Chroococcidiopsis sp. TS-821: one gene and its partner. The protein of the gene in region 2 interacts with the protein of the main gene of each other region in a pairwise test. Links are inferred from orthologs where the notes say so. Each region holds a gene or a part of one and is shown on either strand. Other genes may lie near its edges.

What was found.
Region 1: the proteins of bioB (region 2) and B1A85_RS08310 interact in binary tests that used the Escherichia coli proteins (3 or more experiments, as listed by UniProt). The link is inferred for Chroococcidiopsis sp. TS-821 from one-to-one orthologs.

The regions. Positions count from the first base shown.
Region 1 is NZ_MVDI01000002.1:151,091-156,439, forward strand. The notes cover bases 2,557-5,349. They hold B1A85_RS08310 (class II glutamine amidotransferase), read left to right. Parts: upstream 2,557-3,465; coding sequence 3,466-4,233; downstream 4,234-5,349. Other genes in these bases: crtI (phytoene desaturase family protein), read right to left, coding at 2,557-3,239; cas3 (CRISPR-associated helicase Cas3'), read left to right, coding at 4,801-5,349. In the rest of the region: B1A85_RS08295 (YdcF family protein), read right to left, coding at 76-864; more of crtI, read right to left, coding at 1,596-2,556.
Region 2 is NZ_MVDI01000001.1:1,224,050-1,232,102, forward strand. What follows is about bases 3,705-6,645. They hold bioB (biotin synthase BioB), read right to left. Parts: upstream 5,724-6,645; coding sequence 4,686-5,723; downstream 3,705-4,685. Other genes in these bases: B1A85_RS05590 (type II secretion system F family protein), read left to right, coding at 3,705-4,060; B1A85_RS05595 (hypothetical protein), read left to right, coding at 4,110-4,679; bioA (adenosylmethionine--8-amino-7-oxononanoate transaminase), read right to left, coding at 5,787-6,645. In the rest of the region: B1A85_RS05580 (GspE/PulE family protein), read left to right, coding at 1-1,354; B1A85_RS05585 (type IV pilus twitching motility protein PilT), read left to right, coding at 1,465-2,601; more of B1A85_RS05590, read left to right, coding at 2,837-3,704; more of bioA, read right to left, coding at 6,646-7,091; B1A85_RS05610 (DUF2997 domain-containing protein), read left to right, coding at 7,442-7,651; B1A85_RS05615 (DUF1257 domain-containing protein), read left to right, coding at 7,696-8,053. UniProt on the Escherichia coli protein: Catalyzes the conversion of dethiobiotin (DTB) to biotin by the insertion of a sulfur atom into dethiobiotin via a radical-based mechanism.

The DNA.
Region 1 (5,349 bases), on a different replicon or contig from region 2:
CTGCAATTATAGCGATCGCGACATAGAGAAATTTGTGTCTAAATGCATAATTTAGTAGCACTGTTGCCTATCGCCTTACAACCAACCGCGTAAACGATAGATAAGTAAACCAACATATTCTTTCAAAGCCCGAGTAGACTGATGCAATCGCTCGGCTTCTGGTAGTAAATTTAACAGTTTAGCTTCAGTTGAATTACCAGCATATTGCATATCGCCACTTGACAAAAAATCGGTAGGCGCTGGAATAGCTGCAATTTTAAGTTTGTTAAAGATAGCAAGCGATCGCGGCATATGCATTGCAGAAGTAACAAGTAATACTCGATTAAACTGACGCGCTTGCAGAATTTTTTTGACATTAACTGCATTTTCGTAGGTATTGAGCGAGTCTGGTTCTTGAATAATTGCCGATTCTGGTACGCCCAACTGCTGCATCACAATTGCCATATCAGCAGATTCCGATGAACCAGCAGCACCACTCCAATCGATCCGCCCACCGCTAAGAATCACAAAAGGCGCTTTTTTTTGATGATACAACTGCGCCGCATAAAACATGCGATCGCTTTCTTCAGATAAGTCGACAGAAGGGCGCGGCGGAAATGCAGGCTTAGTAGCACCGCCCAAAACGACGATGGCGTCAGCATTAGGTAATTCCTGCGGAATATTTTGAAATTCGAGCGATCGCACTAAAGAGCGCGAAACCCAGCCGTTACTCGCCAATAACAAAACGACAAGGGCTATAGTTAATGCAGTGGAGGCTTGACGCGGTTTTTTCCACAACGTCACTAGCGCAAATACGATTAAAATACACGCCAATCCTAGCGGATAGAAAAATAATGGTAATAACTTTGATAAATACAAAAACATCCTTGTTCACTGATTGCGTCAGGTTCAGTAACAAGAATAAACGCTAAATCTGTAAGTAACTAGGTAAAAACTGGTTGTAAATCCAAAACAAACCCAGGAAGAACACCTTCACCAGATAATGTTGTCGGCGCTGCTAAAATTTCAACTTCTTCTTGCCCAGCGCGATAAATTTCAACTTGTTTAGTACTAGGATTAATTAACTAACCTAACTGTAAACCGTTGTCTAAGTACTCTCGCATTTTCGCTTGAGTGTCAGCCAACTCCTCGGTTTCTGAAAGCAGTTCAATCACAAAATCTGGACACAAGGGTAAAAACTTTTTTCTTTGCGCTTGAGTTAAAGCATTCCAGCGCTCAATTCTTACCCAAGAAACATCAGGAGAACGAGTTGCACCATTTGGTAGGCGAAAACCTGTCGAGGAGTCAAAAGCTTTTCCTAAGCGATTTTGGCGATTCCAATTACCAAGATCAATATAAATTTCAAAGTTTCTATTTCCTGTTTCTCCTCCGGTAGGTGGCATAATAATTAGTTCTCCCCTGGTAGTTAATTCTAGTCGCAACTCGCGGTTAGCAGCGGCGAGTTGTTCAAACTGCTCATCCGTCAGTTTGAGAACGGGGGGAAGTTGTAGAGTAACGCTCATATCACGCCAAATTTTAGGATTAATACCGGAAAAAGTGCGATCGCTTCTTCTTAAGTGTAATTAAATAGCGATCGCACTTCTTAAAATTACTAACTATCGATAAGTCAATTTTGGTTCTGGTTGTCCCTTCACGATTTCTTCTGCTACTTTAAAATCTTGCGCGATTAATCGTGCCGTCATTTTCGCCGACATCATGACGCTGGGAGTTCCCGCCCCTGGTTGCGTTCCTGCACCGACAAGGTAGAGATTCGTGATATCTTCGCTACGATTGTGCGGACGGAAAAACGCTGACTGATATAACCGAGGTTCGGGACCAAAAGCATTACCAACATACGAATTGAGTGTATGCTCGAAGTAATCTGGCGTAATAAAGCTTTTGTAAACTATACGCTCAGTCAGTCCTGGTAAATAGCCGCGTTCGTCGATAAACTTCAAAACTTTATCCGCCAAGGGTTCTCCCAATTGTTGCCAATTTAACTTAGAACCATTATGCGGTACGGGTAATAGCGTATATGCCGCATGATGACCAGGAGGCGCGAGGGAAGGATCGGTTAACGTGGGAACGTGTAAATATTGTGAGAAATCTGCCGCTAAAATTTTTCGTCCAAAGATATCTCTTAAAAGTTCTTCATAGCGTGGACCAAGAATGATCGTATGGTGGCGCAGTTTTTCTGCTTCGCGCCCATCGGCTTTGAATCCAAAATAAATGACAAACAAGGACATCGACTGCTGAGTGAGTTTGATACGGGTGTCACTATTCCATCGTCGATACTTCGAGTCGATTAATTTGCCGTAAGTATTCGCCCAATCGCCGTTAGATACTACTAGATCGGCATTTAATACGCTACCATCTGCTAAAGTGATACCTGTCGCAACTTTTTTGCGCCCTTGGCGCGTGACATTAATTTTGCTAACTTCGGAATTATAAATAATTTTGCCACCGAGTTCTTCAAACTTACGCACAAAGCCCTTAACAAGTGCGCCAGTTCCACCCATCGCAAAATGGATACCCCAGGTTTTCTCGACAAAGTGAATCATCGCGTAGATTGCGGGAACCGATAGAGGATTTCCACCGACTAGTAAAGTTTCAAAACTAAAGACTTGGCGCAGCTTGTCGCTTTTAAAATACTTGCTACTGAAGCTAAAAAGATTGCGCACCGCATCCAAACGAATGAGATCCGGAGCAACTTTGAGCATCGATCCAACCGTGCCAAAGTGAGTGTAACCTAGTTCCAAAAAGCCGCGATCGAAAATTGCTTTCGCATCCTTGTGAAATCGTTCGTAGCCCTCTAAATCGCCAGGTTCGCCCAAGCGCTGAATCTGTTCGCGGGTATGCACTGGATCGCCATCGTAGTCGAAGAAAGAACCATCGTCGAAATAGATGCGATAAAACGGCAAAATCGGTACAATTTTGACATAACGACTCGTGTTTGAGCCACCAGAAACGCCAGTTTTAATGCGTTTGCTTTCATCTAGAATTTCCTCTGGAAAGTCTGGCGTGGCGAGATCGGCGCGATCGCGTTCGAGGGAAAATAATTCTTCGATAAAATGGGGAACTGTGATTACGGTAGGTCCCATATCAAAAGTAAATCCATCCACGTGGCGCACGTACGCCCGTCCACCAGGACTATCGAGTTTTTCTACAATGGTGGTGTCGAATCCCAAGCTTTGCAGGCGAATTCCCATAGCTAACCCACCAATACCGGCTCCGATTACAATAGCCTGCTGGCGACTCATACTCAACTCCTCTCAGGAATTTAACAATCTTTAATCTTTCCTTATTATGCCTTTATCTACAAGCGACGCGGCGATCGCAACACCCGTAGCCCAATGTACAATATGAGTAATCACGTAGAAGTAAAATGAACTTTAAAAGTTGGTAACTGGTCATTGGTCATTGTTAAGTGCTAACAGCTTTCCCATTACCGATTACCCAATACCGAATCCAAATCGCTAAGCTCTCATGTGCCAACTGCTGGGAATGAACTGCAATGTTCCAACAGATATTTGTTTTTCGTTTGAGGGCTTTTCGGCGCGGGGAGGAAGAACCGACGAACATCAAGACGGTTGGGGTATTGCCTTTTTTGAGGGTTTGGGGTGTCGTATCTTTCTAGATGCTAAACCGGCGATCGCTTCTCCTGTTGCAGATTTAGTACGACGCTATCCAATTCACTCAACGCACGTAATTGCGCATATTCGTAAAGCAACTCAAGGGGGAATTGCGTTAGTCAACTGTCATCCTTTTCAGCGCGAACTTTGGGGAAGATATTGGGTATTTGCGCACAATGGCAATCTTTTAGATTTTCACGCGCACACAAACTTTTATCAGCCTGTAGGTCAAACTGATAGCGAACGCGCATTTTGCTTAATTCTTGAAACTTTACGACAAAGCTTTCCTACGGGTAAACCTCGGTTAGAAAAACTATATCCTGTGCTGCAAGAAATTACTGCAACCATAGCAGCTAAAGGGATTTTTAACTATTTACTTTCTGATGGCGAACACTTTTTTACCTACTGCTCGACAAAGCTATGCTACATTGTCCGGCAAGCACCTTTTGCCGCAGCACATTTAATCGATGAAGATATTACTGTCGATTTTCAGAAATTAACAACACCAAGCGATCGCGTTGCTGTCATTGCAACTACTCCTCTCACTGATAACGAAGTCTGGACGCAAATTTCTCCTGGAGAACTCACGGTTTTTCAGGATGGCTTACCTTACCAATTTTAAAAATCTTCTTCCTCAGAACAGAATATATTAGTGGAGTTAAGAATAATTTGCAACTAGCTATAAGAAAAGCGACACTCTCCAGTTAAGATTCAATCTACTTGCAGGAGAATGCCACCAGTCACCTTGTCTTTTTTAAGTGGAGGTATCTTGGTATGAGCGCTTTGTCTAGCTCATTATTGCAATAGATTCTTAATTAGGTCAAGTAGTTTTTGGTTGGATTTGAAAATAAGTACGAAGCAAAAAGGCAAAAAGTTAAAGGCAGAAAGTAAGAGATTTTGTAGCAGTGATTGTGGAGCAACGTAGCTGTTGCTAAGATACAATGTTATTTTCCAGTTATTTCCCATTACCAAATCATTGTCATTAGGCTAGATTGGCTAGGACTAAATTGAAATGGGACTAAATTGAAAAATGATTAGAAGTCTTAACGCACCAATCATCTAAAAGTAATCCCACCTCAGGTGGGACTAAGTTTTAGTTTTAATTTCTCATTTAACCTGTGGACAAAAGAGTTCAAGGAAGTTAGACTGGTGGCAATTTTTAACGTCATAATAAAAAGACTTAAGCTAGATGCACTATTGCGAGTTTTTCTGGCAGTGCACAGGATTCTCTCCTTATCCTTGGCAGAAGCGTTTCTCGACTTGGAGCGGTAAATCAATCGCGGTAGTCGCTGCGCCTACAGGGGCGGGTAAAGAATTTGGGGTTGAGATTCCTTGGCTTTACTGCCATAAGATGAGTATTCCCACAACAGCCCGATTAATTTACGCATTGCCTACGCGATCGCTAGTAGAACAGGTTTATGAAAATACGCTTGAAGTTGTAACTAAATCAGGTTTGCCGATTAAGGTGTATTGCCTCAAAGGTGGCTTAGTTGAACACGGCTTTGAACAAGACTTAACTCAACCTGCGATTCTCATTGGCACGCAAGATCAGCTATTGTCACGTGCTTTAAATCGTGGCTTTGGCGTATCGTGGGGACAACGCCCGCTGCACTGTGCTGCCCTAACGAACGATTGCCGTTGGGTTTTAGATGAAATTCAGCTGACAGGTGTTGCTTACAGCACTTTGGTGCAACTTTATAAACACTGGCAAGAGTTGGGAACTTATGGACAAACTCAA
Region 2 (8,053 bases):
GGCGATTCAAAATGCTGAAGCCGCTCCGGTCATTGCTTTAGTCAATAAAATTCTGGTTAAAGCACTGCAAGAAAAAGTTTCAGACATTCATATCGAACCGCAAGAAGAATATCTCAGAATTCGCTTTCGCAAGGATGGCGTTTTACGTCAAGCGTTCGATCCCTTGCCTAAGAAAATTGTTGCTGCGGTTGTCGCGCGTTTTAAAATTATTTCAGACTTGGACATCGCTGAACGGAGGATGCCCCAAGATGGAAGAATTCGGCGCGTATTTGAAGGACGTAAAGTCGATTTTCGCGTAAGTACGTTACCGAGTCGTTATGGTGAAAAAGTTGTCTTGCGAATTTTAGATAACTCAGCAACTCAACTCGGTTTAGATAAGCTCATCAGCGATGAAGAAAGTTTGCAAATTGTCCGCGAAATGGCGAGTCGTCCTTTCGGATTACTGTTAGTCACAGGACCAACAGGTTCGGGAAAATCAACGACTTTGTATTCGATCTTGGCAGAACGTAACGAGCCAGGAGTCAACATTAGTACTGCGGAAGATCCTATTGAGTATTCATTGCCAGGGATTACTCAGGTACAGGTGATTCGCGACAAAGGGATGGATTTTGCCTCGATTTTGCGGTCATTTCTGCGGCAAGATCCGGATGTGATTCTTGTGGGCGAGACACGCGATCGCGAAACTGCTAAAACCGCGATTGAGGCTGCATTAACAGGACACCTAGTATTGACAACACTCCACACAAATGATGCTGCAGGTGCGATCGCTCGTTTGGATGAAATGGGAGTTGAGCCGTTTATGGTTTCAGGAGCCTTACTTGGTGTTGTAGCCCAGCGTTTAGTAAGGCGTGTTTGTTCCGCTTGTCGCATTCCCTATAAACCATCTCCTCAGGAATTAGCGCGCTTTGGCTTAACCAGCTCGCAAGACGCTGGCGTGACCTTTTACAAAGCAAAAACTCTACAGCCTGAAGAAATTGCGACTGCTAAGAATCAAGGTGAACTTTGTCCTGAATGTAACGGTGTTGGTTACAAGGGACGTTGTGGGGTATATGAAGTCATGCGGATTAACCAGCGGCTGCAAACTTTAATTACCGAAGGCGCACCTACTGAACGCATTAAAGAAGTCGCAGTTGAAGATGGGATGAAGACCTTACTGTCATATAGCCTTGACCTTGTGCGTCGAGGTTTCACCACACTCGAAGAAGTTGAGCGCGTGACTTTTACGGATTCTGGTTTAGAAGCAGAACTCAAAGCCAAACGTAAAAGTTCTTTAGAATGTCGCACTTGTAGCGCCGAGTTACAACCAGAGTGGCTAGAATGTCCCTACTGTATGACACCACGTTTTCAGGAATAGTACGAACAACCCAGAACTATTGTCGTGGAAACCTTATTTTAACGCTAACCCCTGACCCCAACCTCTGACTTTTGCTATAGTCACCTACTTAAACACCAGGAGATGATTTTATGGATTACATGATTGAAGACCTCATGGAGCAGGTTATTGCTTGTGGCGGCTCCGATTTACATATTTCTGCTGGTTTACCGCCTTATATTCGCATTAGTGGCAAGCTGACTCCTACAGAGTACGAACCACTAACAGCAGAACAATGCCAGCGGTTGATTTTTACGATGCTCAATAATACGCAGCGCAAACATCTCGAGCAAAATTGGGAACTTGATTGCTCTTATGGAGTGCGAGGGTTAGCCCGCTTTCGTGTCAATGTCTACAAAGATCGCGGAACATATGCGGCTTGTTTGCGCGCGCTGTCTTCTCAAATTCCCAGCATGGAAGCTTTGAAGCTACCAGATATTGTGCGAGAAGTTTCTGAAAAACCACGCGGATTAGTTTTAGTTACGGGTCCCACAGGTTCTGGTAAGTCAACAACATTGGCGTCAATGATCAATAACATTAACATGACGCGCTCGGAACATATATTAACGATCGAAGACCCGATTGAATTTGTTTACGAACCAATTAAAAGCCTAATTCACCAGCGTCAAATCGGTGAAGACACTAAAAGTTTTGCTAATGCTTTAAGAGCTGCCTTACGTGAAGATCCTGATGTAATTCTTGTCGGTGAAATGCGCGACTTAGAAACAATTTCGCTGGCAATTTCTGCGGCAGAAACAGGTCATTTAGTATTTGGTACATTGCATACAAGTTCTGCTGCACAGACAGTTGACCGGATGGTTGATGTCTTTTCGCCTGAACAACAACAGCAAATCCGCGTTCAGTTATCTAACTCGCTCGTAGCCGTATTTAGTCAAACGCTAGTACCGCGTAAAAACCCAAAACCAGGTGAATTTGGTAGAGTTATGGCGCAGGAAATTATGATTGTGACTCCAGCGATCGCTAACTTGATTCGCGAAGGTAAAACATCTCAAATCTACTCAGCGATTCAAACAGGGGGAAAATTAGGAATGCAAACGCTAGAAAAAGTTCTCGCAGATTTATATAAAGCAGGAACTATTTCTTTAGAGGCAGCAATGTCTAAAACATCAAAACCTGACGAGTTACAGCGCCTAATTGGTGGTAATATACCAGCAGCGCAGGCAACGCCGGCTAGACCAGGTTCGAGTAAACCCGTACTTGTAAATTAAGTTTTTCGATCAATCATTAACTGCTAATAGTTCATTGATAATGACTTTGAAAAACTCTTGCTAATTGATATTCTAATTTGAGCTATTAGCTATTTATCTAAAATATAAAATATGGATAATTTTAGCTATGCAAAAATCTGACAGATAAGTTTTTAAATAAAATTATTTTGGTTAAAATTAGCTGCAAAGATTCTTAAATAGGAATTAAATTGTATTAGTCACTATATAATAAGCTATGCCTACCTACGTTGCTAGTGTTAGAGACTCGAAAGGACAACTTAGAAAAGAGAAAATTACTGCCAACTCTCCAAGTGAGGCACGTTCAAGTTTAAGAAATCAAGGTTTGTTTATTCAAGAAATTAAACAAGCTTCAGAGTTAGACCTGAGTAAAATTGACTTTCAGAAAATTACATTATTTTTATCAAAAGTCTCAGTTAAAGATAAAGCAGTATTTTCAAGGCAATTTTCTGCATTAGTCAATGCTGGAGTAGCAATTGTAAGAAGCTTGAGTGTACTAGCAGAGCAGTGTTCTAATCCTAAACTCAAAAAAGCTTTATTAGAAATTAGTTCTGACGTGCAACAAGGGGTGAACCTTTCTGAAGCAATGCGCAAGCACCCTGATTGCTTTGATAATTTGTATGTCAGTATGGTTCAAGCTGGCGAAGTTGGTGGCGTCCTCGATGAAGTTTTAAATCGCTTATCTAAACTCCTTGAGGATATAGCACGGCTACAAAACCAAATTAAATCAGCATTAGCTTATCCAGTTGTTGTGGGTTTATTAGCAATTGCTATCTTCATTGGAATGACAGTTTTCCTGATTCCAATTTTTGCGAATATATTTAAAGACTTGGGAACAGAACTTCCAGCATTGACACAATTTATGTTAGGTGTTAGTGCTTTTATTCAAGGTTTCTGGTGGATGATTCCGATTGTAATTGTTGTGCTTGGGTTTGCCTACCGTAACTACTACAGAACCCGAATTGGTAGAGAAACTATCGACCGTTTTTCTTTAAAAATGCCGCTATTTGGCGATTTAATTCAAAAGTCAGCAGTTGCACGTTTTAGTCGTACTTTCGGGGCTTTAACTCGTTCGGGAGTTCCCATTTTAACTGCTTTGGAGATTGTCCGAGATACCGCCGGAAATCAAGTTATTGCCAATGCAGTAGATGCATCGCGACAAGATATTCAACAAGGGGGAATGATCAGTATTGCTTTGCAAAAAGAGCGCGTATTTCCACCGATGGCAATTCAGATGATTAGTATTGGCGAGGAAACCGGAGAACTCGATCAAATGCTGATGAAAGTTGCAGATTTCTACGAAGATGAAGTTGAGCAAGCAGTCAAAGCCTTGACAAGTATTTTAGAACCTATAATGATTGTTGTTTTAGGTGGTATGGTTGGCTTAATTTTGCTTTCTATGTATCTACCTATGTTTAAAGTGTTTGATAGTTTGGGTTAAATCTACAGGAAATGCAAAAAGTCAGCTTTTCAAATTTTTCGCGCTAATCATGACTATCAAACAAGTTCAATACGAAAGTTGCTTAGCTGAGTATGCAAATGTTACTGGTGCGATCGCGCTACTCAAGCAGTATCGATCTTACTTAGAAATGCTTCCTAGCTTGCGACGCGCTCATGAAAGTATTATTGCAATTCCTTTACCGGTAGTACGGCTGCGCCAAAGTGCATATGACCATACTGAAATAACAGCAACGGCAACACAACTTCCTTGTGATGTTGCCATTTTAATGTGCGATCCTGAGTGGAAAATTAAAACTGGGGTCGAAATTATGATATTTGTGTATCGTCCATACGAAGATTTTTCTGACTTGCTCAAGCGCTGGCGACAAACGCAAGTTTTACTTGATAAAGACTATGAATGGATTTTACCTTCTTCTTACCAACATATTTTGAACGAAGGAGCTAATAAGCTTTATCCTTTATTTGTTATTTTCAATGAAACTCCAGACCGCATTAAGCTAGGGCTACAAGGAGCAAGTTTACCCTTTATTATTGAAACTCCTTCTAGACAAACAGATGAAGTAACAAATGATTTATTGTCATCAATGCCACCTGAATAGACAGAATCAAGCAGAAGCGATAAATTTAAATGATTCAGCTTCCAGCGGAGAACCGTCAGGGGCTTCAATGACAAACCCAGCATCGCGAATCATTTCTAGATCGCTATGACTTGCTTGTCCTGGAGTCGTTAAATAATCACCAATAAAGATTGAATTGGCTGGATAAAGTCCTAAAGGTTGCAGCGATCGCAAATGAACTTCTCTACCGCCAGCTATTCTGATTTCTTGTGAGGGAAGCACAAAGCGAAATAAACACAATACCCGCAGACAACGACGCGGATTCAATTCTTGAATCTTTTCAAACGGCGTTCCTGGAATCGGAATCAAAAAATTTAACGGAACACTTGTAACGTTTAATTCCCGTAAGGAAAATGCTAAATCGATGACATCATCATCCGACTCTCCCATTCCAATGATTCCACCCGAACAGGTTGTGATACCTGCAGCTTTGACATTCTCTACTGTCGCGACGCGATCGCCAAACGTATGCGTCGTACAAATTTGCGAGTAGTAATCGTCAGACGTATTCAAATTATGATTGACGCGATCTACCCCGACTTCTGCCAAACGCCGCGTTTGCTCTTGTGTCAACAACCCAAGACACGCACAAATTTTTAGGTCATAGTTGGCTTTCACCGCTTGTACAGCCTCCAAAACCTGTGCAAACACTCGTTCGCTAGGAGAACGCCCTGAAATGACCATGCAGAAAGTTCCCGCTTGCAATTTCTTTGCCTGCGCAGCAGCGTCTAGAATTTTTTCTTTAGCAAGGAGAGGGTACTTCTCAATTTCAGCAGTAGAAATCTTCGATTGCGAACAATAATGACAATCTTCTGGACAAAGCCCACTTTGAGCGTTCAGGAGAAAATGCAACCGGACGCGGTTTTCCCAGTAATGATAGCGCACGCGATAGGCAGCAGCGAGTTGATCGAGCAATGAACTATCAGGCGCATTGAGTACCGCCCGTGCGGCTTCACGCGTTAGTAGTTCTCCAGCCAAAGCGCGATCGGCAAGTTCGTTCCAATTAAGTGCAGCAGATTTCAGCATAAGAAGAGGTCGGAGGTCAGAGATTATGGTGAAAACAGAGGCAATAATTCTGATTGACCATTGCTATATGATAGTATCAAGTACGCGACGGATTGCTTGATAAATTGATTCAAGTTGCTCTGAGGTAATGCAGTAAGGTGGCATTAAGTAAAGCGTGTTACCTAGAGGGCGTAAGAGAAATCCTTCTGCTAGGAACCTTTTTTTGAGGATTGGCGCGATCGCATTAAAATACCCGCTCTCACTATCCGTAACAATGTCCATCGCGGCGATCGTTCCACAAGTGCGGACTTTATTGATTTTGGGATGATTTTGTAAGTATTTTTCTAGATAGCAACGATGCTGCTGTTCCAGATGGCGAAAACTAAGGTTTTGTTCTAGCAACTCTAAAGACGCAACGCCTGTAGCACAAGCTAACGGATTTCCTGTGTATGAATGACCGTGAAAGAACGTTTTACTGATATCATCGCTGTAAAACGCGCGATAAATATCTTCTGTTGCAACGGTTACAGCCAAAGGTAAGCAGCCGCCGGATAAACCTTTTGATAAACAAATAATATCCGGTGCGGTTTCGGCTTTTAAGCAAGCAAATAATTCGCCAGTACGCCCGAAGCCTGTCATCACCTCATCATAAATGACCAGTACGCCAAACGACTGCGCTAGGTTTTCTAAAGCTTGTAAAAACTGTGGACGACATATGCGCATTCCCCCCGCACCTTGTACCAGTGGTTCGATAAAAATACCTGCGTACCGCGTGGGATTTTGCTTAAGAAGACGCGTCAGGATCTCTAGAGTCTGTGCTTCACGCACTTCGACATCGGTATCATCGTCAAACGTAGCAGGGAAAGGCACAAGCTCCGTCGAGAACATTAACCGTCGAAAAGGCTGTTCCCAGGGTGAATTACCTGCGATCGACATTGCTCCTATCGTATCGCCGTGATATCCACCTTCAAAGCTAATAAACGTCGTGCGATCGCTTTCTCCTTGATTAAACCAATATTGATAAGCCATTTTCAGCGCGACTTCCATCGCGGTTGAGCCATTATCAGAAAAAAATACTCGCGTCAGCCGTTTTGGTAGATGCTGAAGTAATTTCCTCGCTAGCTGCTCGGCGGGTTCGTGCGTAAAACCTGTAAAAATGACGTGTTCTAAGGCTTGAGCTTGTTTGTAGAGCGCTTCAGCTAGTACAGGATGTCCGTGTCCGTGAATCGTTACCCACCAACTGGAAATACAATCCATAATTTGGCGTCCATCTTCAAGTTCGAGCATCACTCCATGTCCCTTGACGACTTTCAAAGGCGGCGGTGCAGTTTTCATTTGGGTGAATGGTTGCCAAATCGGAGAATGATAAATTTCTTCAATGCTGCTCATAAAAAAATTCAAGTTTTCTCACTAGAAAAGCCGTTAATAATCAGGAAAAATTAGAAAATACGACTCAATTCATGCTTTTTAGCTTCTACGCACGAGCTACTCGCTACTTAATTCTTACTTGACTGCTGCGGTTAGTTAAGCGAAACTGACAATAATTGATGTAAGGCTTCATCATATTGCTAAATTTTGTTAATTTTTTATTCTCTATAATTCGATAGATGAAACATTATTTAGCAATAGAGATAGTGAGGAGAGAGACTGGTAAGCATAAATGCTTACAAATAGCAACGAGCAGCCGATACAGTGTCGCTGCAAAATTATAAATAAAGCTATGGTGATTAGCTAGAAGTATGGAAACGCTAGAGTTTGTGATTTATCCCGATGGTCGCGTACAGGAAAAAGTTTCCGGTATTGTCGGAGCAACCTGTACCGAAGTAACAGCGGCAATCGAAGCAGAACTGGGGCAAGTCGTCAGTCACCAGCCAAGCTCAGAATTTTATAATGCAGTACAACACCAATCTACAGTTGCAACAACCCAAGCTAGCTTTAGCGAGTGGTAACTTTTATTAACTAGTCCAGTTTGATTCAATTCACAGCTACTACAATGTCACACTTTAGCCAAATCAAAACACAAATCCGTAATCTTTCATCGTTACAAGCTGCGCTCACTGATTTAGGCATTAATTGGAAATCTGGTCCTAGAGCAGTTCGAGGCTATCGCGGTCAAACTCGTAATGCCGAAATCACCATTGAGCAGGAGAATGGTTACGATGTCGGTTTTAGTTGGAATGGCAAAGAATACGAACTTGTTGCTGACTTGCAATATTGGCAGCAAGACCTCTCAGTCGAAGGTTTCTTGAAAAAAGTTACGCAGCGTTATGCCTATCACACAGTATTGAACGAAACCTCGCGCTTAGGTTTTCAGGTAGCAGAACAGCAACAAAACGAAGACGGTTCAATTC